2 regions of the Hyphomicrobium sp. CS1GBMeth3 genome follow, and region 2 is predicted to be linked to the other one. Evidence: riboswitches for the same ligand, from Rfam matches in the RefSeq annotation. Region 2 holds a riboswitch; the other holds the start of a gene.

Region 1 (14,363 bases), 170 kb from region 2:
CCGAGCTTTTCGATCTCGGCCGTGAGCCATGGTAGCCATTCGTCGTTGTGGCGGACGGCCGCCTCGATGTGCCCCCAGTCGTCCATCGCGGCGGCACCGGCGGCGATCGAAGGCACCGACAGGTTGAACGGGCCGCGAATGCGGTTCAGCGCGTCCGCGACGGCGGCCGGGCAGTAGGCCCAGCCAATGCGCAGGCCCGCGAGCCCGAAAATCTTCGAGAACGTGCGCGTCATCACCGTGTTCTCGGTGGTGGCGACGAGCTCGACACCTGCTTCATAGTCATTCTTGCGCACGTACTCGGCATAGGCTGCATCGAGCACGAGCAGCACGTTCGACGGCAGCAAAGCCCGCAAACGGCGCACCTCGTCGATCGAGAGATAGGTGCCGGTCGGATTGTTCGGATTGGCGAGAAACACGACGCGCGTGCGCTCCGTGACGCGCGCCAGGATCGCGTCCACGTCGGCCCTGAGATCGGTCTCCGGGGCGACGACCGGCGTCGCGCCCGCCGCCAGGATCACGATGCGGTAAAGCAGGAAGCCGTGCTCGGTGTAGAGACCCTCGTCGCCGGGGCCGAGATAGGCATGCGCGATAAGGCTGATCAGCTCGTCGGAACCCGCGCCGCAGACGATGCGGTCCGCGTTGAGCCCGAAACGGCGCGCAATGGCGTGGCGCAGCTCCGTGGCATTGCCGTCCGGATAGCGCTCGAGCGCGGCCCCCGCAGCCGAGAACGCCGCGACGGCCTTGGGGCTCGGCCCCAGCGGCGTCTCGTTCGAGGAGAGCTTGATCGGCTTGACCCCACCCGGAACGCTGGCTTCGCCCGGCACGTAGGCCTCGATGTCGAGAACACCGGGACGGGGCTTCGGGGCAGAGGCGGCCATGGCGGGGCTTCCGGGGACGGTGGTGGAACGAGCCGCGGTGGCGCGGCGAGGCCCCGTGATACCGACGGGCCGGCAAAAGCGCAAAGGTTTAAGCGCAGATAGAGCCTAGCCAGCCAACTCGGCCGCCAGATCGGGGGGCAGGAACGCCGACTATCTAAAATTGTATATGCGAATAAGCACCTTATCCTCACGGATAGCGCGCCACCCAAGGCCCCCAGCCGCTTCACCCCTAAGGGAAGTATTCCACGCCTCATCGTCGCAGGGCGGCATATCTGGCCCAAAGCATTCTGTCGGCCCGGAAAATTGTCGTAATCCCCTGCGCCTGCTTGCACTAACACATGTGCAACGCAGCAGGCTGTACGTTGAAGCATCGCACAGGGTCGGACCGCTAACGGCGCGAGAGGGGATGGCGACGTATTACGATTATTTGAGGGACAGGGTTCTGGCCTCGCAGCCCGGCGATCCGGCGCAGCTCGAACAGCTGGTCCACGGCGAGCGCAACGCGCTTTGGCAGCAGGTCGTCGCCAATCCCGCCTACGACGAGCAAGGGCGCCTGCATGCGCTGGCCGCGTTCGACGAGGCCGCGTCTCGCATTCTGTCTGAGCAGAGCGCATGGTTCGGCAGGCAGCCCACCAGGGACGTGCCGAACATCCTCGCGCGGGCTCAGAAGCCCTCCTTGCCGCCGCAAAGGCCCCAACCGAGCCAGCCGCGGGAGGAGGAGCACTTCCGCGCCGATGCACCACGAGGCGGGCGCCCAATTCTACGCGATGCCCTGTTCTTGCTGGCTGGATTGGCCCTAGGCTTCCTGATCGGATACCTGTTCAGCGGCGGCGCGTCGGGCCTGCTCTCGAGCAAAAAAGCAGACAACGAACTCGGAGTCGTCGGGCTCGATGATGCGGCTCCGAAGTCGTTCAAATTCGTTCGAAACGGACCGAGCCCATTGGAGGGCGAGGTCAACGTCGAATACGCGCGCGGCGCCGAAGCCGGCAACTACGATTGCACGGTCGACGCCACGTATCGTCAGGTTCTCGAGTACGTGCGCTTCGAGGACTCGTGCCGGCGGGTAGCGTTCAAGTTCCTGCCCCTACCCAAGCTCTGGGACGAGTTCAACTACGTCGAAGGCTATATGGTATTCTCGGCGATCATCACATCGCCGACCGGCACCAAGTGGGAAGGCTCCACCAGCGTCTTTTTCTCGATCAACGGAGAAGTGTCGTAGGAGGGCCGGGCCAAGCCAGCCCATCCGCCTACTGCATGTAGGGGCTGTCACCGCCATTCGGCCGAGCTGGCGACGAGAAGAAGAAGCCGCTGTCGAACGGCCCGGCGGTCGTCTGGCTGCCGTACGTCGGATCGTTGAACTTCCGCGTGTCCGTGCCCTGCAGATATTTGTAGGAGTACCCGCCGCGCTTCGGCATCGGGCGCACGACACCGCGCAGCGGCTTTTCCTTAGCTCCGGACTGAGCAAAGGCCGGCGCTGGAACCATCGGCAACGCGAACAAAGCCGCGGCCATGACGAGTTTGACGAGACCGAGATTTTTCATGCGCCTAACCTAACCCAATTTAAGGGGGAATGTCGATGCGGGGCGGTAAGATCGCCGCCCAAGTGTGTCTTTCGGAACGCCGTCCTGCCGTGCACGGAATGAACCTGTTTACGGCAGGTGAAGTTCCCTTGAGCTTCGCCCCAACGCATTGAGGCGCCGTTAACCGGGCGGCCCTTTCTGCCCTTCTCGCGGCTGCGCCCTGAGGGCGCGGCCTTGACCCTGGCCGGAAAGTTCCGATATTGAGAACTCGTTTCGACCGTGGTGATTTGGCCGGCCGGCTTGCAGCCACGTAAAATAACTCGCTAAATGGGCCGTCGCGCACCCGAACATATTTGGTGGGCCGGTCTCAAGGCCGGTGTCGAAAGCCCGCACGAGCGGGCCGGGAGCACGATGCATGGGCGCACCCGACGCGGTGTCCGAAGGACAGGATGAGACGATCGGCGAGAAAGACGAGCCGCGGCGCTCCGAGGCCCTGAGCCCCTCGAGCCCCGTTGTTGTATTTCCCGACGACGCGGCTCTACGCCTCGAATCCGGCCAGGTAATCGCGCCGCTGACCATCGCCTACAACACCTATGGCACGCTCAACGCCGACAAATCGAACGCGATCCTCGTTTGCCATGCCCTGACCGGCGACCAGCACGCCGCGAGCGCGCACCCCGTCACCGGCAAGCCCGGCTGGTGGGAAACCCTGGTCGGCCCCGGCAAGCCAATCGACACTGATCGCTTCTTCGTCATTTGCCCAAACATCCTTGGCGGTTGCATGGGCTCGACAGGCCCCGCCTCCCTGAACCCGAAGACCGGCAAGCCCTACGGCCTCGATTTTCCCGTCATCACCATCGGCGACATGGTGGACGCACAGGTGCGCCTCATCGATCACCTCGGCATCGATGAGCTGTTTTCGGTGGTCGGCGGCTCCATGGGGGGCATGCAGGTGCTGGAATGGGCATCACGGCAGAAGAAGCGCGTCGCAACCGCCATTCCGATCGCGACCGCGCCCTGGCACACGGCCCAGAACATCGCCTTCCACGAGGTCGGCCGACAGGCGGTGATGGCCGATCCCGGCTGGCGTGGCGGCAGCTACTACGAGCACGGTGTCGTTCCCAAGAACGGCCTCTCGGTGGCGCGCATGGCCGCGCACATCACCTATCTGTCCGAGAAGGCGCTGCAGGGCAAGTTCGGCCGCAACTTGCAGGATCGGCAAGCGCGATCATTCTCGTTCGACGCCGACTTCAAGATTGAAAGCTATCTGCGCTACCAGGGCTCGACGTTCGTCGATCGCTTCGACGCCAACAGCTATCTCTACATCACGCGCGCCATGGACTACTTCGACCTCGAATCCGCGCACGGAGGCAAGCTCGCGAACGCGTTTCTCGGCACCAAGACGCAGTTCTGCGTCGTCTCGTTTACGAGCGACTGGCTATATCCGACGCGCGACAGCAAGGCCATCGTCAACGCGCTCAACGCCGTCGCCGCCAACGTCTCCTTCGTCGAGATCGAGAGCGACAAGGGTCACGACGCGTTCCTGCTCGACGAGCCAGAATTCCATGCAACGGTGCGCGGCTTTATCGGCGCCGCCGCGGCGAAGAGGGGGCTCGCCTGATGCAGAAGGCCGTACCGTTCTCGGGCGAGCAGCGGGCCGACCATCTCTTGATCGCGGAGATGGTGGTGCCGGGCTCCCGCGTGCTCGATGTCGGCTGTGGCGACGGCGCGCTTCTGAAGCTGCTCGCCGAAACCAAGGGCGTCGACGGCCGCGGCGTGGAGTTGTCACGCGAGAAGGTCAACCTGTGCGTGAAAAGCGGCCTGTCCGTCATCCAGGGCGACGCCGACAGCGACCTTGCAGACTATCCCGACCAAGCCTTCGACTACGCGGTGCTGTCGCTGACCATCCAGGCCACGCGCGATCCCAAGACCGTGCTGGAGAACCTGTTGCGTATCGGGCGTCATGCGATCGTCTCGTTCCCGAACTTCGGCCATTGGCGCGTGCGCGCCGCGCTTTTGCTCACCGGCCGCATGCCCGTAACGCCGAACCTGCCGGAGCCATGGTACGCGACGGCCGACGCGCACCTCTGCACGATCAAGGACTTCGTGGACCTGGTCTCGCTCGTCGATGCCGAGGTCGAGGATGCGGTCGCCTTCAACAGCCAGGGCAAGCGCCTTCCGATCAAGAACTCGCTGTCGCTGCAGAATCTGCTCGGCGAGAAGGCCGTGTTCAAGCTGAAGCGCCGCTGAGCCCTACCGGATCGGAACCAGCACGCGCAGCGCTTTGGCGCGCGCGGGCAGACCCTTGATTGGCGCCACGGTTTCCTTGCGCGCTTCCACAAGGAGCACACCACCAAGCCCCGGCGACATACGCGTGCCCACCCGCTCCCACGCCGTCGCGGAGCGGACCACGATGCCGCGATCGAACGGCGGCAGATGCAGCGCCGTCCCGAACGTGACCGGCGAGAAAAGACAGGACGTGAGCAGGTTGTCGAGCTGCGAGCGACTATAGGGGCTGCCGTAACCGAACGGCGTCGTGTCCACGTGCGCCCAAAGCCCGCGCCGGTTCGGCACCACGATCAATAGCCGCCCCTCGGGCTTGAGCACGCGCCACAACTCGCGGATCAGCGGCGTCACGCTCTCGGCCACCTCGAGGCAATGCACCACGAGCAGGCGATCGACGGAGTTGTCCGGCAGCGGCAGCTGATCTTCCTCGACCAGCGTCGACAGGATCGGCCCGCCGGCGGGCCAGATCAGCGCCCCTTGTCGGGATGGCATGAACGCCCCCAGATGACGCGCCTCCCCTCGATAGGCACCGAGAAAGGGAGTGCCGAACCCCAAGCTGGCGATCGTCTCGCCGGCCGCGGACCCCCATTGCGCGCGGATGCGGCGCGCGAGAAGACGCCGCGCGATCTGACCCAGAGGCGTGGAGTAAAAATCCCTCAGAGATGCGACGTCCGGATGCATTCGCCTCAAGGGGTTCGAGTTATGGGACCTATTTCGCCCAGCCGGCATTGAAATGGCAAGGGCGCGAGACTAGCTTGCGGCTGGATCCAGTCGGCATCAGCGCAGGCGGGTCGCATAGGAACATGGCCCAAGCTGAGATTCATCAATTCCCGTGCCTTAAAGACAATTATGGCGTCCTCATCCACGATGCGGAAGGGGGCGTTACGATTGCGGTTGATGCACCCGACGCGGCGGCCGTCAGGGACGCGCTGAACGCGCGCGGCTGGCGCCTGACGCATATTCTCGTCACTCATCACCACGCCGACCACACGGGCGGCATTCCGGTGCTGAAAGAGGAAACGGGCTGCGAGGTGATCGGTCCCAAAACCGAATCAGTGCGCATCCCGGGCCTCGATCGCGGCGTGACGGAGCCTGACGTTCTAAGCCTCGGAACACTCAAGATACAGGTGTTCGACACCCCGGGACATACGTTGGGCCACATCTCCTACTGGCTGCCGGACGCCAAGGTCGCCTTCGTCGGCGACACATTGTTCGCCATGGGCTGCGGTCGCGTGCTCGAGGGCACGGCGGAGATGATGTGGACGTCTCTCGGAAAAATCGTACGCCTGCCGGCCGATACGGCGCTTTATTGCGGACACGAGTACACGGTCGCGAACGGCAAGTTCGGCATCACCATCGAGCCCGGCAACGCGCGCCTGGCCGAGCACCTGGCAAGTGCCGAGGCCGCCCGCGCCGCAGGCCAACCGACTCTGCCGACACGCGTCGATCTCGAGCTCGAAACGAACGTGTTTCTGCGCGCCGACCAGAAGGCCATTCGCACGCACGTGGGGCTGCCGGACGCGCCGGCATGGAAGGTCTTCGCCAACCTCCGCGAGCGCAAGAACCGCTTTTGATCTGCCTTCGAATCCGCCGCAACACCGCGAACCTTTGTAAGAGGTAAGACACCGGTCTTACCCAGGAAGCACGGCAAAAGAGGAAACCAGGCCCTTTCGCGCTTCAACAAAATGCGGAAAGACTCGAGAGCACGGGTCGACTAGCATACCCCTGATCCGAAAGAGGGCCGCCGATGGACGCCGATCTCATCATCGCCGAGTTGGGGCTCAAGCCGCACCCCGAAGGCGGGCACTACCGCGAAACCTTCCGTGACGCCGACCCGGCGAACGGCCGCGCCCATTCGACCGCCATCTATTTTCTGCTTCGCGAGGGCGAGGTCTCGCGCTGGCACCGCGTCGATGCGGTCGAGGTCTGGCACTGGTACGCTGGCGCACCGCTCATACTCGCCGTCGCGCCGCCCGAAGGCACTAAGACGACGCTGCGACTGGGCCCCGCCGTGATCGACGGCGACCGGCCACAAGGCATCGCGCCCAAGGGACACTGGCAGCAGGCTTGGTCCCTCGGCGCCTGGACGCTCGTCGGCTGCACGGTGGCCCCAGGATTCGAGTTCGACGGTTTCGAGCTCGCCGCCCCCGGATTCGAGCCGCGCGTGCCCGAGCCTCAAAGCTGAACACGGCCCAACCGGGGCGGCGCCGAGTTTTCCACCACTCATTGCAAGAGCGAAAGGTGCGAAACGCTTTGTTTTCGCACGTCTTCGAGCAATTCTTGGGGACCGGGTCCGCCCTACGCTTGCCGCTCAAACACGACTCGTGAAGAGTGCGAATCGGTTGAGAAAAAGTGTGCGCGCAGCGGGGGTTGCAGACAATGAAGGTGGAGTCCACCGGGACTGTTCTCAGTACGGTATTCGTCGACTACGACAACATTTACCTGTCGCTGAAACGGAAGAACGAGGAAGCGGCCAAGCGCTTCGCCAAGGATGCCGCGCTGTGGCTGCGCGAGATCGAGAGCGGACGCCTGATCACGCCGACCAACGGCACCCCGCTCAACGCTCAGCGCCGCATCGTCATGAGCCGCTGCTACGGCAATCCTGTTCCGCGCCGCAACGCATCCGATAACTCGACGGACATGAACTCGTTTCCGTTCGTGCGCCACCACTTCCTGCGCGCGGGCTTCGAGGTCGTCGACTGCCCGCCGCTGACCGCGCAGCTCAAGAATTCCGCCGACATCCGCATGGTGATGGACGTGCGCGACGTGCTCAACCACGAGACGCGCTTCGACGAGTTCATCCTGCTTTCTGGCGACGCCGACTTCACCCCCGTTCTGCATCGCCTCCGCGCTCACGCCCGCCGCACGGTCGTATTCGCCAACGACCACACCGCTCAGCCCTACACCGCCATCAGCGACGGCGAAGTGCGCGAGGCCGATCTCATCGCGCTCTTGCTCGAAGGACGCATCGACAACGAGGTCAAGTCCGGCGGCACGCTGCGTGAGCCGTCCTCCGCCGAGCTCGAGACGATGCGCAAGTCGATCGTCAACGAGGTGGCCGGCACCGTCCGCTCGGCCGGCCAGCCCGTGCCGCTGGAGGCGCTCGCCGATCGCGCTGTGCGCACCCTTGGCCACGACAAGACCGTGGGCTCGGCCTGGGGCGGCGCCGGCAGCTTCCGCGACCTTCTCGCCCGCGCGCTGCCAAAGGACATCAAGCTGACCGATCAGCCGCCCTACTTCGCCTACGAGCCGACGCGCCAGATCGCCCGCGAGATCGAGGCACGGCCCGAAGTGCGCACGGAGCAGCAGCCGGCACCGCCCGCGCGCCGTATCGAGGTGCAGGAAGAGCGCTACGATCCGCGCTTCGATGCACCGTCCCAGCCGGCACGCACCGAAGCCCGCGCCGACTACGCACGCGACCAGCGTTCACCCGAACCGGCGCTGGAGCCGCAGCGCGCTGAGCGCCCGCAGCTCGACCGCGAGCCTCGTACGGAGCAGCGCCCCGCACCGCGCTTCGATGATCCGCGCTTTGCACCGACCCGCGAGGAGCGCGCCGTCCCGGCTTATCCCCGCACGGAGCAGAGCGCACCCCAGCAGAGCCGTCCCGAGGCGCCGCCTGCGTCGCCGGCCTACGGCCAGTCCGGGTTCTTTGCGCCGCCGCCGGATCGCGCGCCGCTCGCCATCCCTGCTGCAGCGCCGCCCCGCGCCGAAGCCCCTGCGCCCCGGCAGCCGGTCACCCGCACGGCCGATCAAGCATCCCAGATCCAGCAGTCGATCGCGCGCATTCACGAGGCCTGCCAGGCCCCGCCACTTTCGCCGCCGGAGTACCGCGTGCTGTTCGAGGTGATGGCCGTGGAGATCTCCGCCAACAATCTTTCCGGTCAACAGACTCTGATCAACATCGTCGAGCGGGCGCGAGAGATGGGCCTCGAGGTACGTCGCGACGACGTGCGGTTCGTGCTGGAGGTCGTGAGCGAGGCCGACCCGTGGTTCGAGCAGGGCGCGTCCGCGAATCTCTTCGCGAGCCGCTTCCGCAACTTCGTCGTCGCACGCTGCCGCTCACAGGGCCTCAATCTGTCGGCCGACGAGATCGACTTGATCGATGCCTGGTTCGGCGGCGCGCCGGCGTCGCAGCGCCTGGCACAGGGCGTCGCGCAGCAGCAGGCACCGGTTCCGAACCGTCCGGCCGCGCAACCGCAGGGCTACGGCGCACCCGCTCCGCAGCAACCGAGCGGAGATCGCTGGTCGTCGCAAGGCGTGCAACCGGCTTCGCCGTTTGGCAGCGAAGCGGAGGAAGACGAGTTCCCACGCATCGTACGCTCGCGTCTGCGCGGCTGATCCATCGCACGCAACACGAATTGAGAAGCCGGCGCCTATCAGGTCGCCGGCTTTTTCGTCTCCATCGCGTGTCGCAAATGAAAAAGGCCGCGGAGGCTTCCCTCCGCGGCCTTTAAATTGAAAGGCGGCGTGCGCTTATTACAGCGCGATGTAGTGACCGCCATTGACGTCGAGGCACGCGCCAGTGATGAAGCCCGCGTCATCAGCAGCAACGAACGCTACTGCGCGCGCGATCTCCTCGGCCTCGCCAAGACGGCCAACCGGAATCTGCGGAATGATCTTCGTGTCGAGCACTTCCTTCGGCACGGCAGCGACCATTTCGGTGTTGATGTAGCCGGGTGCGATGGTGTTGACGGTGATCCCCTTCGCGGCCGTCTCGAAGGCGAGCGCCTTGGTGAAACCGTGCATGCCGGCCTTGGCCGCCGAGTAGTTGGTCTGGCCCATCTGGCCTTTGCGGCCGTTGATCGACGAGATGTTGATGATGCGGCCGAAGCTGCGCGAACGCATGGTGTCGATGACGAGCCGGCTCATGTAGAAGACGGAGTCGAGGTCGACGCTGATCACCTCGCGCCACTGCTCGGGCGTCATCTTATGCAGCATCGCGTCGCGCGTTATGCCGGCGTTGTTGACCAGAACATCGATGGGGCCGAGGGCCTTGGTAACCTCGGCGACACCCTTTGTGCAGGCATCGTAATCGCCGACGTTCCACTTGTAGACCGGAATGCCGGTCTCGGCCTGGAACTGCTGAGCCGCGGCATCGTTCCCGGCATAGTTCGCAGCAACGCGATAGCCCTTGTTCTTGAGTGCAATCGAGATGGCGTGGCCGATGCCACGCGTACCCCCAGTAACCAAAGCGACGCGCGCCATGAATAGAATCTCCCTAGAGCCGGTTTCTAATTGATTTCGGTGATGGAATTAGCGCCCCGTTCGCACTACGGCGAGCCAGCAAAGTGTAACAGTGCAAATGGGTAGGGGCCCCCTCCCCACGTGAGTGGGAAGGGAGCGAAGTGCATTGGTTCAGTCGCGGGCCAGGCACATGGCAACGCCCATGCCGCCGCCGATGCAGAGCGTGGCGAGGCCCTTCTTGGCGTCGCGCCGCTGCATTTCGTGCAGCAGCGTGACGAGGATGCGCGCGCCCGATGCGCCGATCGGATGGCCGATGGCGATAGCGCCGCCGTTGACGTTCACTTTGTCCGTATCCCAGCCGAGGCCCTTGTTGACGGAGATGGCCTGGGCAGCGAACGCCTCGTTGGCTTCGATGAGATCGAGGTCTTCGATCTTCCAGCCGGCCTTCTCGAGCGCCTTCTTGGAGGCGGGGATCGGCCCCGTGCCCATGATCGACGGATCGACACCCGAGGTCGCCCACGACACGATGCGCGCGAGCGGCTTCACGCCACGCTTCGCCGCTTCCTCGGCCGTCATCAGCACCACAGCGGCTGCGCCGTCGTTGATGCCCGACGCATTGGCAGCCGTGACCGTGCCTTCCTTCGGATCGAAAGCAGGGCGCAGCTTGGAAATACCCTCAGCCGTCACGCCTTCCTTAATGTACTCGTCGGTGTCGACGACAACGTCGCCCTTCTTGCCCTTGATAGTGACAGGCGCGATCTCATCTTTGAACTTGCCGGACTTTCGAGCCGCTTCCGCCTTGTTCTGCGAAGCCGCAGCGAAAGCATCCTGCTCGGCGCGCGACACCTGCCACTGCCGCGCAACGTTCTCGGCCGTCGTGCCCATGTGATAGTTGTTGAAGGCATCCCACAGGCCATCCTTCACCATGGTGTCGACGAACTTCACGTCGCCCATCTTGGTACCGTCACGCATGTGAGCCGCATGCACGGAGCGGCTCATGCTCTCCTGGCCGCCCGCAACGACGATCGTCGCATCGCCAGTCTGGATCTGCTGCGCGCCGAGCGCGACGGCGCGCAGGCCCGAGCCGCAAATCTGATTCACGCTCCACGCCGGCGTATCGACCGGGATGCCCGCCGCGATTGAGGCCTGCCGCGCAGGACCCTGTCCTTGTGCGGCCGTGAGAACCTGGCCGAGAATGACTTCGGAGACATCGCCCGGCTGTGTGTTCGCGCGCTCGAGCGCGGCTGTAATAGCCACCTTGCCGAGTTCATGCGCAGGCAAGCTCGCGAGCGAACCGTTGAAAGATCCGACAGGTGTTCTTGCGGCACCGGCGATGACGATTGTTGTGCTGTCCGCACTCATGCGAGCTTCCTCCTCGGGGGGCAATCTTGGGCGTTTTTTGGCTTTGAGGTTAACGCACCGTCTTTGACATGCATCAACGACCGGGCGACCACAAATCACGATAGCAGCAGCGCATCGGCGCCCGCAATTGGCTCTTTCGCCGCGAACTTTGGCGACGGAAGTGCACTTATGTCTGGAAGCGACGGACCAGCCTGTGCTACGATGACGCACCGCAACGAGGTTATTTTGATGGCCCAGCCGATGCTCAACAAATCCGACCCGCAGCCTGAGAAAAAAGAAGCGGTCGTCATCAAGAAGTACGCGAACCGTCGGCTCTACAATACCGAGACGAGCACGTACGTGACGCTCGAAGACCTCGCGCAGATGGTCCGCAATGACAAGGACTTCGTCGTCTACGACGCCAAGTCCGGCGACGACCTCACGCATGCGGTTCTGACGCAAATCATCGTCGAGCAGGAAAGCCGCGAAGGCGGACAGACGCTGCTCCCGATCCCGTTCCTGCGCCAGCTGATCCGCTTCTACGACGACAACATCGGTACCATGGTGCCGAGCTATCTCCAGTTCAGTCTCGAGGCCTTGGTCAAGGAGCAGGAGAAATTCCGCTCCATGTTCGCGAGCGCCTTCGCCAATCCCGCAGCCGCGTTCGAGGCCTACCAGGACCAAGCACGCAAGAACATGGCAATGTTCGAGCAGGCGATGGCCATGTGGACCTCCTTCGGCGGTGCAGCAAGCCAGGGCAAGAGGGACGATAAGACCAACGAAGATGCGGCACGCAGCGGCGGCACACCGGGCGAGGCTCCCAAGGCCGAACTCGACGAGCTCAAGGCGCAGCTTTCCGCAATGCAACAGCGCATCGACCGCCTCGCGAAGGACCGCGAGTAGCTGCCGGGTTAAATCCGCCCGTTCGACTTGAGCTCTTCGACCGACACGGGCGCGCCAAAAAGAAACCCCTGCAGGTAGGTGACGCCCGCCGCCTCGAGAAATGACGCGCCCGCCTCGTCTCCACCCCACTCCGCCACCGTCTCGAGCCCGAGCCCCTCGGCCATGTCGATGACCGACTTGGCCAAGGCACGTGCGCGTGGATCGTCCGGCAGGCCCGCGAGCAGCGCCGCGTCGATCTTGAGGATATCGAGGTTGAGCACCCGCAAATGGCGAAGCGACGTATTGCCGGCGCCGAAGTCATCGAGCGCAATCCGGCACCCGAGCGCGCGGAGCCTATCGAAGAAGGCGCGAGCGACATCGAAGTCGCGTATGGTGGCCGTCTCCGTCACCTCCACGATGAGGCGAGAATGGATATCCGAGCACCCTGCCGCGAGCCTTTGCAAAGCCGCAGACCAGTCGTCGTCGCCAGCGGTCAGGCTCGAGATATTGACCGCGAGCTTGAGCATGGGATCGGCTGCGAGCAGCGCGGCGCCAAGCTCGAGCGCCCGGCGATCGAGTTGGCCGACGAGCCCGAGCGCTTCCGCATCCTCGATGAACGTGCCCGCCGAGACGAGCATGCCATCGGGCAGTTTAAGCCGCAGAAGCGCTTCGTAGAACGCAACCTTGCGGCTCAAAGCAGTGACAACGGGCTGCAAAAAGAGGACGAAACGGTTCTCGTCGAGGGCTTCGAGCAGCCATGTGCGAGAAAACGCTGCGGGTTCGCGGTCCGACACGATGCATCCTGCTCGATAAGCCGCACTACCCCCGGCGCGTCTTGTGACGGAGTTAGGTGAACCACACACAGGCGACATCTCTTGCGAGATACCGCTGCCAACCGTACCAGACGATCAGGCCCCCCGCATCCACAAGCAGCGCGCAACCGTTTTGGCGCGCGATGCGCGGGATAGAATGACGGGCGAGGAGATCATCTAGTTGGCGCTGCCGAAACCGATATCGCGACGTGCGACACGGATGGAGATGATAGCGCCCGCCACGACGTCGATCAGCATGACCATAAGCATGACGAAGAAGACGGAAGTCGCTGCCTGCGGAATGACGATAAACTCGACCAGCACCGCAATGAACACCAGCATGGATAAGCCGTGGTCGATCAGTCCGGACGAAGACGTGTAGGTGGCTTTCACGATCTCGATGAACAGAATGACGAGTGTCACCAGGATGATGAGGTCACCCCAGGTGAAATCCCAGGTGCCACCGCTGATCATATGGAAGCTGAAGATCGTCTCCGAGAGGAGCGCGCGCGCTGCCGCGCCGCCGTCAACGGCAGTGCCCTCCGCACCGGACGAGCCGGAGAACAAAACGATGACGTTGTAGAGAACGAAAGCAATAATGGTAAGCGGAATGGCTCTCAGCGACATTGGTTGCTCCTGCTGGCCCCGGACGTCTGGCTCGTAACCTATCCTCCGAAAGATTGCGAGCCATCACAACAAAAACGACGGCACCCATTAGGCACCGTCGTTGCTTTGAACACGCTCGTGACTGTCGAGCCGCATGTGGCAGATCGAAGGCGATCCGCCGTGCTCCGCGCTCAGGCGTCGGACTTCGGCTCGAGGATCTGCCGGCCGCGATATTTGCCGGTCTTGAGATCGATGTGATGCGGACGGCGACGCTCGCCGCTGTCCTTGTCCTCGACATAGGCGGGAGCGCTGAGCTTGTCGTGCGACTGGCGCTGGCCCTTCTTCATGGGCGAGGTCTTTTTCCTAGGAACAGCCATAGGTTAACTCCGGTGATCGCGGCGCCAGCCTGGGGCGCCCGCAAGGCTCTCAATTGGGTCGATCGGTGGAGGCTTTTGCCCGGTCCAGCGGCCCGACGCGGTTGCCGGCGGCCAAAACAATGAGCGACGCCAACCTTCCGATCGGGCGCCGCAGCTCCAAAACCAAAGATCGCGGCCTTATAGCGGCAATCCCGTGCCGACGCCAGATGATTTTGGCCTGGGCCAACCGGCAGGAAACACAGCAGAATCCCGGCCGGATCGCGAGGCTGCCCGATGCCGGCGGCAACCTAGGGCGGCCCGAAGTTGATCATCGGCGCCCAGTCGTCGGACTTTGGCTGCTGTTGCTGCAGCTTGCGAGCGGGGGCGGCAGGGCGCTTCTGCGCCGGGACCTTGCGAGCCGTGGGCCTCTTGACCACCGTAGGCACAGCCGATGCCGGACGCGGCGCGGGCGCCGCAGCGGAGGTCACGCACGATGCG
Region 2 (14,363 bases):
AGGCTACGGTCACCGATGCGGTAGACCTCGATCTCGACGCTGTTCGTGTTGACGGCAACGAGCGGAATGCCGTTCTGCCCGCGCGTCGGCAGCACGTAGCTCTTGCCGGTGAAATGCACCATCGGCTTGCGGTCAGGAACGTAGACGGCGAGCGTCACCGCCTTCGCAAGCGGCTCGTTCACGTCGGACGGCAAGCCGGCGCGCACATGGATCTCGTAGCGCTGACCGTGCTCAACACCATCGACGCAGAGTTGGCTGCCTTCAGCTGAGACCGACTGCGGATCGCGGCCGTTGACAGAGACGAACTTCGCGAAATCGACCTGCCCGCGCGAGAGGTTCTCCGAGAACTGCACGCACACGCGCGGCGACGCCGCGTCGCCGTCCGTCGAATAATCCGTCATGCGGAACCCGCGCTCGGCGCGCAGCTTCTCGTACGCATCGCGCACATTGGCGTCGTCCACGAGCGCCAGGCTTGCCTTGAGCGCGTCGATCGCAGGCCGCCAGTAGGAGCGCCGCCCCATCGCCTCGCCGAGCACCGCGAGCGCACGCGCCTTGACCATCGTATCCCGCGCCAGCAGATAGCCGCGGTAGGCCGCGCCCGACGCATTGACCGCAAGATCGTACGACTCTGACTTGTTCGGATTAGGCGTGATGGCGAGTAGCGCCTTGGCGAGGCCGATCCAGTTCTCCGGGCTCTTGGCGTCGGTCGCGACAGCAATGGCGAAGCTGCGCGAAGCCGCACGCGGATCGGGCCCGAGCTGCTTCTCGGCAGCCTGGCGTACATCCGCCGCCTTGCGCCCATCCGGCCGCCAGGTGTCGCGGATATAGGTCTCGTAGCGTTCGGCGTCCTTGGCGACGCCCTTGTGCACGAACGGGCGCTCCTGGGCGCCGGCGATACTGAATCCTGCAAGGAGGAAAAGACCGATAAGCAAAGGTCTGAGGGCGCGCATCTGGGATCATCCTGTGATCTGGACAACGGATTGGGGGGGATGCCAAATCTCGTTGCCGCACAGTACCATCGGGGGTACCGGCAGCATCAGCCCATCAGACCTGAATGATCAAACGTTGGCGGCAATCGCCAATTTACCGCCAAGTTCCGCTCGATGCCGGGATTGCCCTCCCGGGACCCTAACTCCGCGCTGGCGTTAGGCTTTCGAGAGCCACCGCGGCAGCCGGTCGAGCCCGATCAGCTCGTCGTAGGATGGCCGCGGCCGCACCACGCCATACTCAGCCCCGCACACCAGAATCTCGGGCACCAGAAGCCGCGTGTTGTAGGTCGAGGACATCACCGCACCGTAAGCGCCGGCCGTCATCACCGCGATCAGGTCGTCCGGCTCGAACGCCGGTAGTTCGCGGTCGGTCGCGAGATAGTCGCCCGTCTCGCAGACAGGGCCCACGATGTCCTGCAGCGATTTTGGGGACGAGGCGCGCGCCGCCGCGACCGGCCACACCTCATGATAGGCCTCGTACAGCGTCGGCCTCAGGAGATCGTTCATCGCCGCGTCGACGATCGTGAAGCGCTTACCGGCGCCCGCCTTGGCATACAGCACGCGCGTCACCAGGATGCCCGCGTTGCCGACGATCATGCGCCCCGGCTCGAGGTAGATGCGCGCCTCGAGATCTCCGAGCAGGTCCTTGACCAGCCTCGCATAGGCATCGGGATGTGGCGGCAGATCGGCGTCGCCATGGTAGGGCACGCCGAGCCCGCCCCCGATATCGAGATGGTGGATCTCGTGCCCGTCGCGCCGAAGATCGAGCGCGAGGTCGCGCATCAGCCGGAACGCATCCCGAAACGGCGCCAGATCCGTGATCTGGCTGCCGATGTGCATATGGATGCCCGACACATCGAGACCCGGCAGCGCCCGCGCTGCCGTGTAGAGCCGCGGCGCATCGAGATACGGAACGCCGAACTTGTTCTCGCTTTTGCCGGTGGAGATCTTGGCGTGCGTCTTGGCATCGACGTCCGGATTGACGCGCAACGCCACCCGCGCCGTGACGCCGAGCCCGGCCGCGACGTCGGAGAGCGCGATCAGCTCCGGCTCACTTTCGACGTTGAAGCTGAAAATGCCCTCGCGCAGCGCATACGCCATCTCGTCGCGCGATTTGCCGACGCCCGCGAAGATGATCTTGTCGGCGGCCACGCCCGCAGCCCGTGCGCGCCGAAGCTCGCCTTCCGAGACCACGTCCATGCCCGCGCCGAGCCGCGCCATGGTCGCCAGCACGCCCTGGTTCGAGTTGGCCTTGACCGCAAAACAGATGACGGCGTCCTGCCCGGAGAACGCGTCGGCGAGCACGGTGTAATGCCGCTCGAGCGTCGCCGTCGAATAGCAATAGAACGGCGTGCCGACCTCGGCAGCGAGCCGCGGGAGACTGACGTCCTCGGCGTGAAGCACGCCGTCCTTGTAGGTGAAGTGATGCATAGGGGTGGGGCGTCCGAACCAGACCACGATCACCGCGGACCGAACCGGCCCGAAGCATGAACATTGGTCTCATCAAAAGGTGCGAACGCACCTATAGCCGCAGTCGCGCCCGCGCGCTGCGGAAAAACGCAAGAGAAAGCTAGCGAATAAGGCCGTCGAGGATCGAGCTCTTGTGCGGCTTGGGGGCGGCGCCCTCGGGGCGGCCCTCACCGGACTGAGCATCGGCGGTCGTCTGCTGCTTGGCCGCGGACGGCGCTTCGAGGCCGCCCTTCACGCCGCACCCCGCCAGCACGAATGCCAGCGCGGAGGCCGCCAGAGCAGCGCGAACAAAACGCGTCATATCGATCAAGTCCTTGAAGCCACGCCCTGCGCGACCGTTAACTGGAAATCCAGGCGATTTTAGCGCCCAGCCCGCTCCTTTTCCAAGCGCCGAGCCCAGGCCCGGGCCATTTTCGCGACGTTCTGTGGCGCAGTTCCCCCATAGCTACGGCGCGACTTGACGGAATTTTCCACCGAAAGCACGGAATAAACCCCGTTCGTGATCCGCGGCTCCACCTCCTGCATGACCTCCAGCGGCAGGTTTTCGAGGTCCAGCCCCCGGACCTCGGCTGCCTTGACGATGGAGCCGGTCACGTGGTGGGCGTCCCGGAACGGCATCTTGAGCTCCCGCACCAGCCAGTCGGCGAGGTCGGTCGCGGTCGAGTAGCCGCGTCCGGCAGCCGCCCGCATGACCTCCTTCTCCGGCTCGAGATCCCCCACCATCCCGGTCATGGCCGCAAGCGCAAGGCGGAGCGAGGCCAGCGCGTCGAACGCCGCTTCCTTATCCTCCTGCATGTCCTTGGAATAGGCGAGCGGCAGGCCCTTCATGACCGTGAGCAGGCTCTGAAAAGCGGCCGCGATGCGCCCGACCTTGGCGCGCACCAACTCCGCCGCATCCGGGTTGCGCTTTTGCGGCATGATCGACGAGCCGGTCGTGAACCGGTCCGAAAGCCGGATGAAGCCGAACTGCGGCGTCATCCAGATCACGATCTCCTCGGCGAAGCGCGACAGGTGCACGGCCGTGATGGCAGCCGCCGCCAATACCTCGAGCGCGAAATCCCGGTCCGAGACGCCGTCGAGCGAGTTGGCCATCGGACGGTCGAAGCCCAGCTCCTCGGCGGTCTTGTCGCGGTCGATCGGAAACGACGTGCCCGCCAGCGCCGCAGACCCGAGCGGGCACTCGTTGAGCCGCCGCCGCGCGTCGACGAACCGTCCGCGATCGCGCCCCAGCATTTCCACGTAAGCAAGCAGATGATGCCCGAACGTCACTGGTTGCGCCGGCTGCAAGTGCGTGAAGCCCGGCATGACGGTCGCCGCGTGCTCCTCGGCCTTGGCGACGAGGACCTCCTGCAGTCCGCCGATGGCCACGATCAGCGCATCGGCCGCATCGCGCACGAAAAGCCGGAAATCCGTCGCCACCTGGTCGTTGCGCGAGCGCGCCGTATGGAGCCGCCCCGCCGAAGCGCCGATCAAATCCTTGAGCCGGCTCTCGACGTTCATGTGCACGTCCTCGAGCTCGCGCGAGAACGTGAAGCTCCCGTCGGCGATCTCGGCCGCCACCTGATCCAGCCCGCGCAGGATCTCGCGCGTATCGCTCTTGGTGATGATGCCGGTCTCCCCGAGCATCGCCGCATGCGCCTTCGAACCGCGGATATCCTGCGGCGCCAACACCTTGTCGAAGGAGACAGAGGCATTTATCTCCTGCATGATCTCGGCGGGCGAGGCAGCAAAACGGCCGCCCCACATCTTGTTGGCTTTTTTCTCTGTCACGGAATGGGCCCTCCGCGAGACCCCTGGTGTGCTTCAGAAAAGTCGGAACCGATTTTCCGAAGAGCGATCTAAACCAAATATCGGATCAGGTTGATGAACGAAAACGGCAACGCGCCCGGCGCGCCCCGAAGAAGCACAGCGGCCGTCATCACCATGGCCGCGATTGCGGCTCTTGTCGGCTTTGCGGCGGTATACGGCACGCTTGGCCGGCCTGACAACACCAGCGTGCCCGAGACCTCGGCCGCCGCGCCGGAAAAGGGGGCGCCCGAAACCCGCCGCCGCGTGCCGGGCCTGCCGGCCTTCGTCTTCAAAACCGCACCCGAGACCCTTGCCGACGTCGCTTTCGTCGACGGCACCGGCGCTGAGCGCAAGCTGAGCGACTTCCGCGGCAAGATCGTCCTTCTTAACCTTTGGGCGACCTGGTGCGCCCCCTGCCGCGAGGAGATGCCCTCGCTGGACCGCCTGCAGCAAGAGCTGGGCTCGGACACCTTCGAGGTCGTGGCGCTGGCGGTGGACCGCACCGGCCCTGATGCGGCGAGGAAGTTCCTCGACAGCATCGGCGTCAAACAGCTGGCGCTCTACTCGGATACGACAACGCGAACCGGGTCCCAGCTCAAGGCCATCGGCATGCCGACGACGATCCTGATCGACGCCGAAGGCCGTGAGATCGGCCGCCTGCCCGGCCCCGCCGAATGGGACTCGGAGGATGCCAAACGGCTGATCCGCGAAACGATCGAAACCGCGGCCGCCTCCAACTGACGGCCGAAGGATCGGCCAGAAAACCTCTCAGAGAAATTGAGCGCTGAGCATCGCGAGCAGCGCCGCCGCCAACACGCCGGCGATCACGTTGCTGGTCTGCAGCCAGGCCGTAAGCCGTGCCTCGCGCGCGTCGGTCGCCGCGAGCGCGGCGAGCTTCCGATCCACATCGACGAGACTTTTGTACGTGATGCGTCCGAATTCGGCGCGCGGGCCTTCGACAGCGTCGAGGCGCGCCCGCAAATCCTTGACTAGGCGGAGCATCTCATCGACCTTGTAATCTCTTGAATTTCTGAGGCTTTCTGCAAGCGCCTGAAAGCGCTGCGCCTGCTGCGCGTGATCCAGGAGATCGCTGACCTGGCCTTTCAGCGCTTCTTCGCGCCGCTCAAGCCGCTCGAGCTTCGCCGTAAGCCGGTCGATCGCGACCGCAGTCTCGGCGACGAAGCCATCCCGCGCGTTCCAAGGACCCGTCGTGACGATGCCGCTGCCCGAGCTTCCCGCTCCGGCCCCTTGGCCCTGCGTTCTGCCCACGGGAGACCTCCATACGCATTACTGTTCGCCGGCTTGGCGCGACCCGAGACCAGACCCGAGCGCGGCCACCTACGTAAGATTAGACCGATCGCGTTAACGCCCGGTTTGCTTTGACACCCGAGGACGCACAAAACCGGCCGAATCATTGACAGTACCCCGCCGGGCGGCCATGAACGCCTGCCGAACAAGAACGCCCAGGGGACACCATATGAGCAACCTTCAAACCACCATCGAGCAGGCCTGGGAGACCCGCGACAGCGTCACCTCCGCCACCAAGGGCGAGGTTCGCGATGCCGTCGAAACCACCTTGAACCTCCTGGACAAGGGCGAGGCGCGCGTCGCCGAGAAGAAGAACGGCGAGTGGGTCGTCAATCAATGGCTGAAGAAGGCGGTGCTGCTGTCGTTCCGGCTGAACGACATGGGGTTGATCTCCGGCGGCCCCGGAGGCTCGTCCTACTGGGACAAGGTGGCGCCCAAGTTCGCCGGCTGGACCGAGGACGACTTCAAGAAGGGCGGCTTTCGCGTTCTGCCAGGCGCGTTCGTGCGCCACTCGGCCTACATCGCCCCGGGCGCCGTGCTGCTGCCCGCGTTCGTGAACCTCGGCGCCTATGTCGATAGCGGCACCATGGTCGACACCTGGGCCACCGTCGGCTCGTGTGCACAGATCGGCAAGAACTGCCATATCTCGGGCGGCGCCGGCATCGGCGGCGTGCTGGAGCCGCTGCAGGCCGGCCCGGTCATCATCGAGGACAACTGCTTCATCGGCGCCCGCGCCGAGGTGGCGGAAGGCGTGCTGGTCGGCGAAGGCTCGGTGCTCTCCATGGGCGTCTACCTCGGCGCCTCGACGACCATCATCGACCGTACGACTGGCGAGAAGCACTTCGGCCGCGTGCCGCCCTACTCGGTGGTGGTGTCGGGCTCGATGGCAGGCAGGCCGCTTCCCAATGGCGAGCCGGGGCCGAACCTCTACTGCGCCGTCATCGTGAAGCGCGTCGACGAGAAGACCCGCTCGAAGACCTCGATCAATGAGCTGCTGCGCGACTGAGCCGAGCGCATGAAGGCGATCCCATGGCCCTCGATCCGCGAGACCCCGTTGCACTGACGCAAGCGCTGATCCGCTGTGAAAGCGTAACGCCCGACGAGGGCGGCGCGCTCTCGCTGCTCGAGAGCGTGCTGAAGCCCGCGGGGTTCACGTGCCATCGCCTGACCTTCCGCGAGGCCGGAACGCCAGACGTGGAGAACCTATACGCACGCATCGGGAACACCGCCCCCCACCTTTCGTTCGCGGGCCACACGGACGTCGTTCCCGCAGGCGACATCGATGCCTGGACCGTGCCGCCGTTCTCGGGAGAGATACGCGACGGAAACCTGTTCGGCCGCGGCGCTGTCGACATGAAGGGTGGCGTGGCCTGCTTCGTCTCGGCTGCCCTGCGCCATCTCGCGGAAAACGGCGGCAAGCCGAAGGGCTCGATCTCGCTCCTGATCACCGGCGACGAGGAAGGCCCCTCGATCAACGGCACGGCCAAGCTGCTCGACTGGCTGAAGGCGGGCGGCGAAACGCTCGACGCCTGCATCGTCGGCGAGCCCTCGAATCCCGAGGCTCTGGGCGACGAGATCAAGATCGGCCGCCGCGGATCGGTAACGGCAGAGATCGTCGTGCACGGCCGCCAGGGCCACGCGGCTTACCCGCAGAAGGCCGACAACCCGATCCCGAAGCTCGTGCGCATTCTCGATCGGCTGTCGTCCACCGAGATCGACCTAGGCACCGAGCATTTCGAGCCGTCGAACTTGCAGGTAACGGTGCTCTCGGTGCCGAACCGTGCCAGTAACGTCATTCCGGCGGACGCGCGCGCTACGCTCAACATTCGCTACAACGACACCTGGCGCCGCCCGACAATCGAAGCCTGGGTGCGCGAGCAGTGCGCGGCCGCAGCCGCCACGATCGGCGCCAGCTACGACATCACGTTTGCCGGCACCGGCGATGTGTTCCTGACCAGCCCCGGTGTGCTCGTCGAAACGCTGAGCGCTGCCGTCGTTGCCGAGACCGGGCGCACACCGGCGCTCACGACAGGCGGCGGCACGTCGGACGCGCGCTTCATCAAGGACGTCTGCCCGGTCGTGGAATTCGGCCTCGTCAACAAGACGATCCACGCCGTCGACGAGCACGTTCCGCTCGACGATCTCGCGCGCCTGACCGCGATCTACCAGCGCTTCCTCGCCGTGTACTTCGCAACCAAGTAGACACCCGGCCCTTGCCGAGGTGACGGAACGTCGGGGTGGGGGAAAGGCAGCCGCCGTTGGGGGACAGGGAAGCCGGCGGCCGCAACGCTCCGTCACCCGGACAAGGGCCGGGCTGTTCGTCTTCTCGAAACTAGAACGTCAGCACCGACCCGCCAGATGCCTCGACGATCTGCCCCGTGACCCAGCGCCCGCTGGGGCCAGACAAGAAGCCAACAACGTCCGCGATATCTTCGGGCTTGCCGATCCGTTTCAGTGCCTGCTTGCTCTTTACGAATTCGGCGGCTGCCGGATCACGTGCAAATGCCGCTGCCATGTCCGTGTCGATCACGCCGGGCGCGACCGCGTTCACAGTTATCGAGCGTGGTCCGAGATCATGCGCGAGCAACTTCGTGAGATTGTCGATTGGCGCCTTGAGCGCCGAATAGGCTGCCGCGTCTGTTACAGGCGTGCGCACAACGCCGCTCGATATGTTGACGATGCGCCCGCCGTCTCGCAGCCGCTTTGTCGCCTCCTGCGTAGCAAGAAACACCGAGCGCACATTGACCGTGTAAATCTCATCGAGAACCTGCTCGGTGGTACTCGCAAAATCCGCGAACGGCGCAATCGCCGCATTGTTGACGAGGATATCGAACTGCGTCGAGCCCGTGCGCGCCCGAAGCCCAGTGTCGAGCGCCGCAAAAAGCTGCTTCACGCCATCCTTGGCGGCAAGGTCGGCTCCGACGGCGAACGCCGAACCCCCTTTCTCCGTGATGCCGGCGACGACGTCGTCGGCCGCGCCTTTGCTTCGTCCGTAATGGATAGCGACGAGCGCACCGTCACCGGCCAGACGCTCCGCAATTGCCCGGCCGATGCCGCGGCTCGCACCCGTAACCACTGCAATCTTACCTTCAAGGGGACGCACCATTGTGAATTCTCCATATCCCTCAGCCTGTTGACCCAACGCTGTGTCGCGGGGCGTAAAGCGTCGCGCCCCGGTCGAGACCTCAAATAGGGCTCCGATTCCGAAGTTCAAGACTATCGAACTATTGAATTAGAACAGCGTGGCTGCCATATCGGATGCTATGAAACGACCGTTCGTGCATCCGGTGACCGAGGATTTGAAGCTCGAGAGCGTGCTCTACGCGCTCGCCGATCCCGTGCGGCTTGAGATTGTGCGCCGCCTAGTCAACGGCGATTGCCCGCTCAACTGCTCATCGGCCGCACCCGCGCACCTCGCGAAGTCTACGCAGTCTCATCACTTTCAGATCTTGCGCGAGGCGGGCCTCATCTGCTCGGAGCGGCGTGGCACTGAGGTCGTGAACTCGTTGCGCTTGAACGAGATCGAGCAGAAATTTCCGGGCGTCGTCGGCGCCATCCTGGCCGCCGCCAAGCCGCTCAAGTGCCCGGACGAGGAACCGCGCAACGGCTGATCGCGGCCTGCGAGCTACCGGAAATGCTTCGAGAGCTTGAGGCCTTGCGCCTGGTAGTTGCTACCGACATCTCGCCCATAAAGGATCTCGGGTACCTCGGCCATGCGCTCGTAGACGAGCCGGCCGATGATCTGCCCATCCTCGAGAATGAACGGCACCGTATGCGAGCGCACTTCGAGCACCACACGCGAGCCGGCGCCACCCGCCGCTGAATGCCCGAAGCCGGGATCCATGAACCCCGCGTAGTGCACGCGGAACTCGCCGACCAGCGGGTTGAACGGCATCATCTCCGCCGCATGCGTCGGCGGGATGTGCACGGCCTCTTTCGAGGCGAGAATGTAGAACTGGTCCGGATCGAGGATCAGCCTGCGGTGCGTGTCCGCGCGCACCGGCTCCCAGTAATCCGCGATCGCGCAGGCCCCCGGCGCATCGACGTCGACCACGCCCGTGTGCTTCTTCGCACGATAGCCGACGAGGCCCGCACCATCGCCGGCGAGATCGACCGACAGCGCGATGCCGTCGTGGATATCCGCTTTGCCGCCCGAGACCAGCGTCTCCCGCGCCTGCAGCTGCCTCAACCCGTCATCGGTCTCGCGCGGATTGCCCTCGCGAAAGCGAAGCTGCGACAGCTTCGAGCCCTTACGCACGACGATGGGGAAGGTCTGCGGGCAGATCTCGGCATAGAGCGGACCGGCATAACCGGCCGGCACGAGATCGAAAGCCGGAACACCGTCGGCGATGACACGCGTGAACACGTCGAGCCGCCCCGTCGAACTCTTGGGATTGGCCGACGCAGCAATCGCCTGCGGCAACGCAAGACTCTCGAGCAACGGCACGACGTAAACGCACCCGGTCTCGAGCACCGCCCCGTTCTCGATATCGACGGCGTGCAGCTTAAGGTCCTCGAGGCGCTCGCTGACGCGCCCACCCGGAGCAGGAAGGAAGCTCGCACGCACGCGATAGGCGCGCGGCCCAAGACGCAGATCCACGCTCGCCGGCTGAAGCTGTCCCGCATCCCACACGGCTTCGCTCTTGAGCGCCCCGGCCGCGATCAGCTCGCGGATCGCTTGCACGGGGAGAATGCCGCCAGCGGCTGCGGCGCCACCGGGCGAGATCGCCTCCGACTCAGCGATTTTCGACGCTTGGGGCATTGCGTTAACTCCTGCTCTCGACCGCCCTAGACCATGATCGCACCGGATCCTACCCATCCTGCGCATGAATCATTGTCCCAACTCACGATCTAATGCGGGCAGCATGCCCGCTCTAGACGAACGGCCCCTTGACGCCAAGAGGCGGAAGGGTCTAATCCGGCTGTTATCCCGTCTGGACCCTCTGGACCATGACAACGGGATCGTGGTGATTTGGCCGGCCGGCTTGCAGCCACGTAAAATAACTCGCTAAAAATGGCCCATGCGCGTGACCCGGCGACCGGTCCGCCCTGGCTCATTGGAGGCGGGGAGGACAGCCGGGTTTTTTATTGGCCGCTGTCGGCGCGGGCGCCTGTGCTCGCGACTGACTCCACGGCCGGAACATGCGGGCGAAAGCCCCGACGCGCGAGGTATGCCGCCATGGCACAAGACAACAGAGCCCCGATTTCCGCCGATCCCGCAAGCTGGAGCCCCGAGACACAACTCGTCCACGGCGGCACGCTGCGCTCCGGCTTTGGCGAAACCTCGGAAGCGCTGTTCCTGACACAGGGCTTTGTCTACACGTCCGCCGAGCAGGCCGAGGCCCGTTTCAAGAACGAGGACCCGGGCTTCCAATACTCACGCTTCGCAAATCCGACCGTCTCGATGTTCGAGGAGCGGCTCCGCCTTCTCGAGGGAGCCGAGGTCGCGCGCGCCGCCGCAACCGGCATGGCCGCCGTCACCGCGGGCCTGCTGTCGTTCCTCTCCGCCGGCGATCACATCGTCGCCGCCCGTGCCATGTTCGGCTCCTGTCGCTACATCGTCGAGACGCTGTGTCCGCGCTTTGGCATCGCCATGACGCTGATTGATGGCCGCGATATCAACGCCTGGAAGGCTGCGATCCGGCCCAACACGAAGGGCTTCTTCTTCGAGACGCCGGCCAACCCGACGCTCGACCTCGTCGATATCGCAGCGGTCAGCGCGCTTGCACGCGAGCATGGCATCAAAACCGTCGTCGACAATGTCTTCGCAACGCCGATGCTGCAGCGTCCGCTCGCCCATGGCGCCGATGTCGTCGTCTACTCGGCGACGAAGCACATCGATGGCCAGGGCCGCTGCCTCGGCGGCGCCGTGCTCTGCAGCGAGAAATTCCTGACCGATCACCTGCAGGATTTCATCCGCCAGACCGGCCCGTCGCTCTCTCCATTCAACGCCTGGGTCATGCTGAAGGGCCTCGAGACGCTGCCGATCCGCGTCAAGGCTCAGAGCGCCGCGGCTGCCTTCCTCGCCGACCGCCTCGCCGAGCTGAAGGGCGTCTCGCGCGTGATCTATTGCGGCCGCTCCGACCATCCGCAGGCCGCACTGGCCAGGAAGCAGATGACCGGTGGCGGACAGATGATCGCGTTCGAGGTCGAAGGCGGCAAGGAGGCGGCCTTCCGCCTCCAGAACGCGCTCAAGATCATCTTGATCTCCAATAACCTCGGCGATGCGAAGAGCATCATCACCCATCCGGCAACCACGACGCACTTCCGCATCGGCCCCGAGGCCCGCGCCGAGCTTGGCATTACCGACGGCATGCTGCGCCTGTCGGTCGGCCTCGAGAACGAGCACGACCTCGCAGCCGATCTGGAGGCAGCCGTCGCCGCCGCCCGCTCGGCCTGACCTTCCGCGAGCAAGACCATTGACGCCGCGGCGCCGGCCCGTGGTAATGCTCGCGAAGGCAGATACGGACCATCCCGTGAACGACGAGACCCCATACGAGCAGGTGACGCACGGCATTCGCATCCGCGTCACCCCGGAATACTCGGACGAGCAATCGACGCCGGACGAAGCTTATTTCTTTTGGGTCTACACCATCGAGATCGCCAACGAGAGCGACCGCACCGTCCAACTCAAAAGCCGCGTCTGGCGCATCACGGACGCCAACGGAAAAACGGAGGAGGTGCGCGGCCCGGGCGTCGTGGGCCAGACGCCGGTCATTCCGCCCGGCCAATCCTTCACGTACTCCTCCGGCTGTCCGCTTTCGACGCCCTCGGGTATCATGGTTGGTAGCTACCAGATGGTCGACGAGAGCGGGCGCCTGTTCGATGTCGCCATTCCCGCGTTCTCCCTCGACAGCCCCTACGCCACGCGCAGCGTGAACTAAGGCCAATGCCCGCCACGACATCCTCCTCCGCCATCGAGATCCTGGCTCGTCTCGTCGCCTTTGACACCACGAGCCACAAATCGAACCGTGCGCTCATCGCGTTCGTCGCGGACTACCTCTCCGAACACGGCGTCGAATCCCATCTGGTTCCAACCGAGGATGGCGAGAAGGCATCCCTGGTCGCAACCATCGGGCCCGAGGACGTTCCCGGCATCGGCCTGTCCGGCCACACCGACGTCGTCCCCGCCGATCCTGCCGCTTGGACCAGCGATCCCTTCACCTTGCGCGAGGCGAACGGCCGCCTGTACGGGCGCGGCACCGCCGACATGAAGGGCTATCTCGCTTGCGTGCTGGCCTTGGTGCCGGAGCTGAAGCGCCGCTCCCTGAAAGTGCCGATGCACATCCTCTTCTCCTATGACGAGGAGGTCGGCTGCATCGGCGTCCGCCCGATGATCGCAGAGCTCGGCAACCGGCTGCCGAAGCCGCGCGCGGTGATCGTAGGCGAGCCGACATCGATGGCTGTCGTCGATGCCCACAAAGGCCCGGTGCGCTGGAATGTGAGCATTACCGGCCACGCTGCCCACTCGAGCATGGCCCATCTCGGCGTCAACGCCATCGCCGCTGCCGCGCGCCTGATCGGCAAGCTGAGCGAGATCGAAGCCGAATTGGCAGACCTGCCGCCGGATCCGCGCTTCACGCCACCCTACCCGACACTACAGGTGACCGAGATCGAAGGCGGCATCGCAGCCAACATCGTGCCGGCGTCCTGCAGCTTCGTGTTCGATATCCGCGCCATGCCCGGCCTCGACATCGACGCCATCGAGCGCCGCCTCGTCGAGTTCGCCGAGACCGAATGCCTTCCTGCCATGCGCCGCATCGCGCCGGAGGCGGCCATCGAAATTCGGCAGGCCAATCGCGTGCCGCCATTCGCCGCCGAGCAGAGTTCGGACATCGTGGCACTGGCACTGAAGCTCGCAGGAGAGAACGCGACGAGCGCAGTGTCCTACGCCACCGAAGCCGGGCTGTTTCAGGTGGGCGGCATGCCGTCGGTTGTTTGCGGACCGGGCGACATCGCACAGGCCCACACGGCGGACGAATGGATCGCGATCTCGGAGATCGACCGCTGCCTCGCGTTCCTCGAACGCCTCGCCGACTGGGCCGAGACGTAAGCGCCGCATCGCCCTCTTCGTCGCCCATGAAAAAAGGCCGCTTTGGGGGGCGGCCTGAAGGTCTTGTTTTAGTGGAGAGTGGTTCGGATCTCCGAACGCTTGGGACAGAACGCTTTCGCCACTTCATTCAACCGGATCTGCTCACGCAACGCCGACGCTACCTCCGGTACGCGGAAAAACTCGTCCATCATGGCCCTCTGAGCCTCTGCGGTGGACGAGACCGCGTAGAGACCGAACGCACACCACCGTGTGAACCAGGAGAGCTGCGCTTCGGACATGGTCGCGGGAACCACCTGGGCAAGGCCGCCGGAGGCAGCCGAGCCCAGGTTGGTACCGCGTTGTGCAGGCACCGCCTGACGGCGGGCTTCGAGCATCTCTGCCGAACCTATGCGGCATCCGCCGCTGTGTGCGCCCTGAGGAGCACCTCTCATCTCGGTCTTGAGCTTGTCTCTTAGCCTGCGAATTGTTGAGGGATCGGACACGCCGAGGGCCTTGATCGCCGTCGTCGGCCTCAGGCCCGGATCAGCCTCGATAAGCTCGGCGATCCTGCGCAGTTGCACGCGATCGTCGAGTCCGCTGCCCCTGGGTCGGCCGCGGCGCGCATAGTCAGAAGGCATATCCGGGTCCATCCATCACGATTCGAATGCAATGAATCTTGATGAATTTCGCTCCCGGATGCCAAGGAGAAAAACCAAAGCCAGACAAAGAGAAGCGGGGTTGTATTGAGAAATGTTGCGAAAAAGATTCTTTGCCTT

Evidence for each region. Region 2 has a riboswitch for S-adenosylmethionine ahead of metZ (O-succinylhomoserine sulfhydrylase). Riboswitches for the same ligand answer to the same signal wherever they lie in the genome.
Region 1: it holds a riboswitch for S-adenosylmethionine, as region 2 does, so the genes downstream of both, CS1GBM3_RS12760 (homoserine O-acetyltransferase MetX) here and metZ (O-succinylhomoserine sulfhydrylase) in region 2, are expected to answer to the same signal.

What each region holds. Positions count from the first base shown of each region.
Region 1 covers NZ_FPHO01000003.1:1,161,241-1,175,603, forward strand. The annotation lists gene hisC (histidinol-phosphate transaminase) at 1-878, opposite strand, end outside; gene CS1GBM3_RS12750 (hypothetical protein) at 1,285-2,097, shown strand; gene CS1GBM3_RS12755 (hypothetical protein) at 2,126-2,419, opposite strand; SAM riboswitch at 2,668-2,746, shown strand; gene CS1GBM3_RS12760 (homoserine O-acetyltransferase MetX) at 2,814-4,019, shown strand; gene metW (methionine biosynthesis protein MetW) at 4,019-4,648, shown strand; gene CS1GBM3_RS12770 (methyltransferase domain-containing protein) at 4,652-5,176, opposite strand; gene gloB (hydroxyacylglutathione hydrolase) at 5,488-6,258, shown strand; gene CS1GBM3_RS12780 (cupin domain-containing protein) at 6,432-6,869, shown strand; gene CS1GBM3_RS12785 (NYN domain-containing protein) at 7,064-9,022, shown strand; gene phbB (acetoacetyl-CoA reductase) at 9,161-9,889, opposite strand; gene CS1GBM3_RS12795 (acetyl-CoA C-acetyltransferase) at 10,040-11,230, opposite strand; gene phaR (polyhydroxyalkanoate synthesis repressor PhaR) at 11,459-12,112, shown strand; gene CS1GBM3_RS12805 (EAL domain-containing protein) at 12,121-12,885, opposite strand; gene CS1GBM3_RS12810 (hypothetical protein) at 13,081-13,530, opposite strand; gene rpmF (50S ribosomal protein L32) at 13,701-13,886, opposite strand; gene mtgA (monofunctional biosynthetic peptidoglycan transglycosylase) at 14,174-14,363, opposite strand, start outside.
Region 2 covers NZ_FPHO01000003.1:1,327,216-1,341,578, forward strand. The annotation lists gene CS1GBM3_RS13515 (alpha-2-macroglobulin family protein) at 1-950, opposite strand, end outside; gene lysA (diaminopimelate decarboxylase) at 1,146-2,420, opposite strand; gene CS1GBM3_RS13525 (LPS translocon maturation chaperone LptM) at 2,560-2,760, opposite strand; gene argH (argininosuccinate lyase) at 2,820-4,205, opposite strand; gene CS1GBM3_RS13535 (TlpA family protein disulfide reductase) at 4,323-4,988, shown strand; gene CS1GBM3_RS13540 (hypothetical protein) at 5,016-5,516, opposite strand; gene dapD (2,3,4,5-tetrahydropyridine-2,6-dicarboxylate N-succinyltransferase) at 5,725-6,561, shown strand; gene dapE (succinyl-diaminopimelate desuccinylase) at 6,585-7,757, shown strand; gene CS1GBM3_RS13555 (SDR family oxidoreductase) at 7,888-8,661, opposite strand; gene CS1GBM3_RS13560 (ArsR/SmtB family transcription factor) at 8,819-9,166, shown strand; gene CS1GBM3_RS13565 (2'-deoxycytidine 5'-triphosphate deaminase) at 9,181-10,317, opposite strand; SAM riboswitch at 10,510-10,589, shown strand; gene metZ (O-succinylhomoserine sulfhydrylase) at 10,735-11,955, shown strand; gene apaG (Co2+/Mg2+ efflux protein ApaG) at 12,002-12,439, shown strand; gene argE (acetylornithine deacetylase) at 12,445-13,608, shown strand; gene CS1GBM3_RS13585 (hypothetical protein) at 13,677-14,225, opposite strand.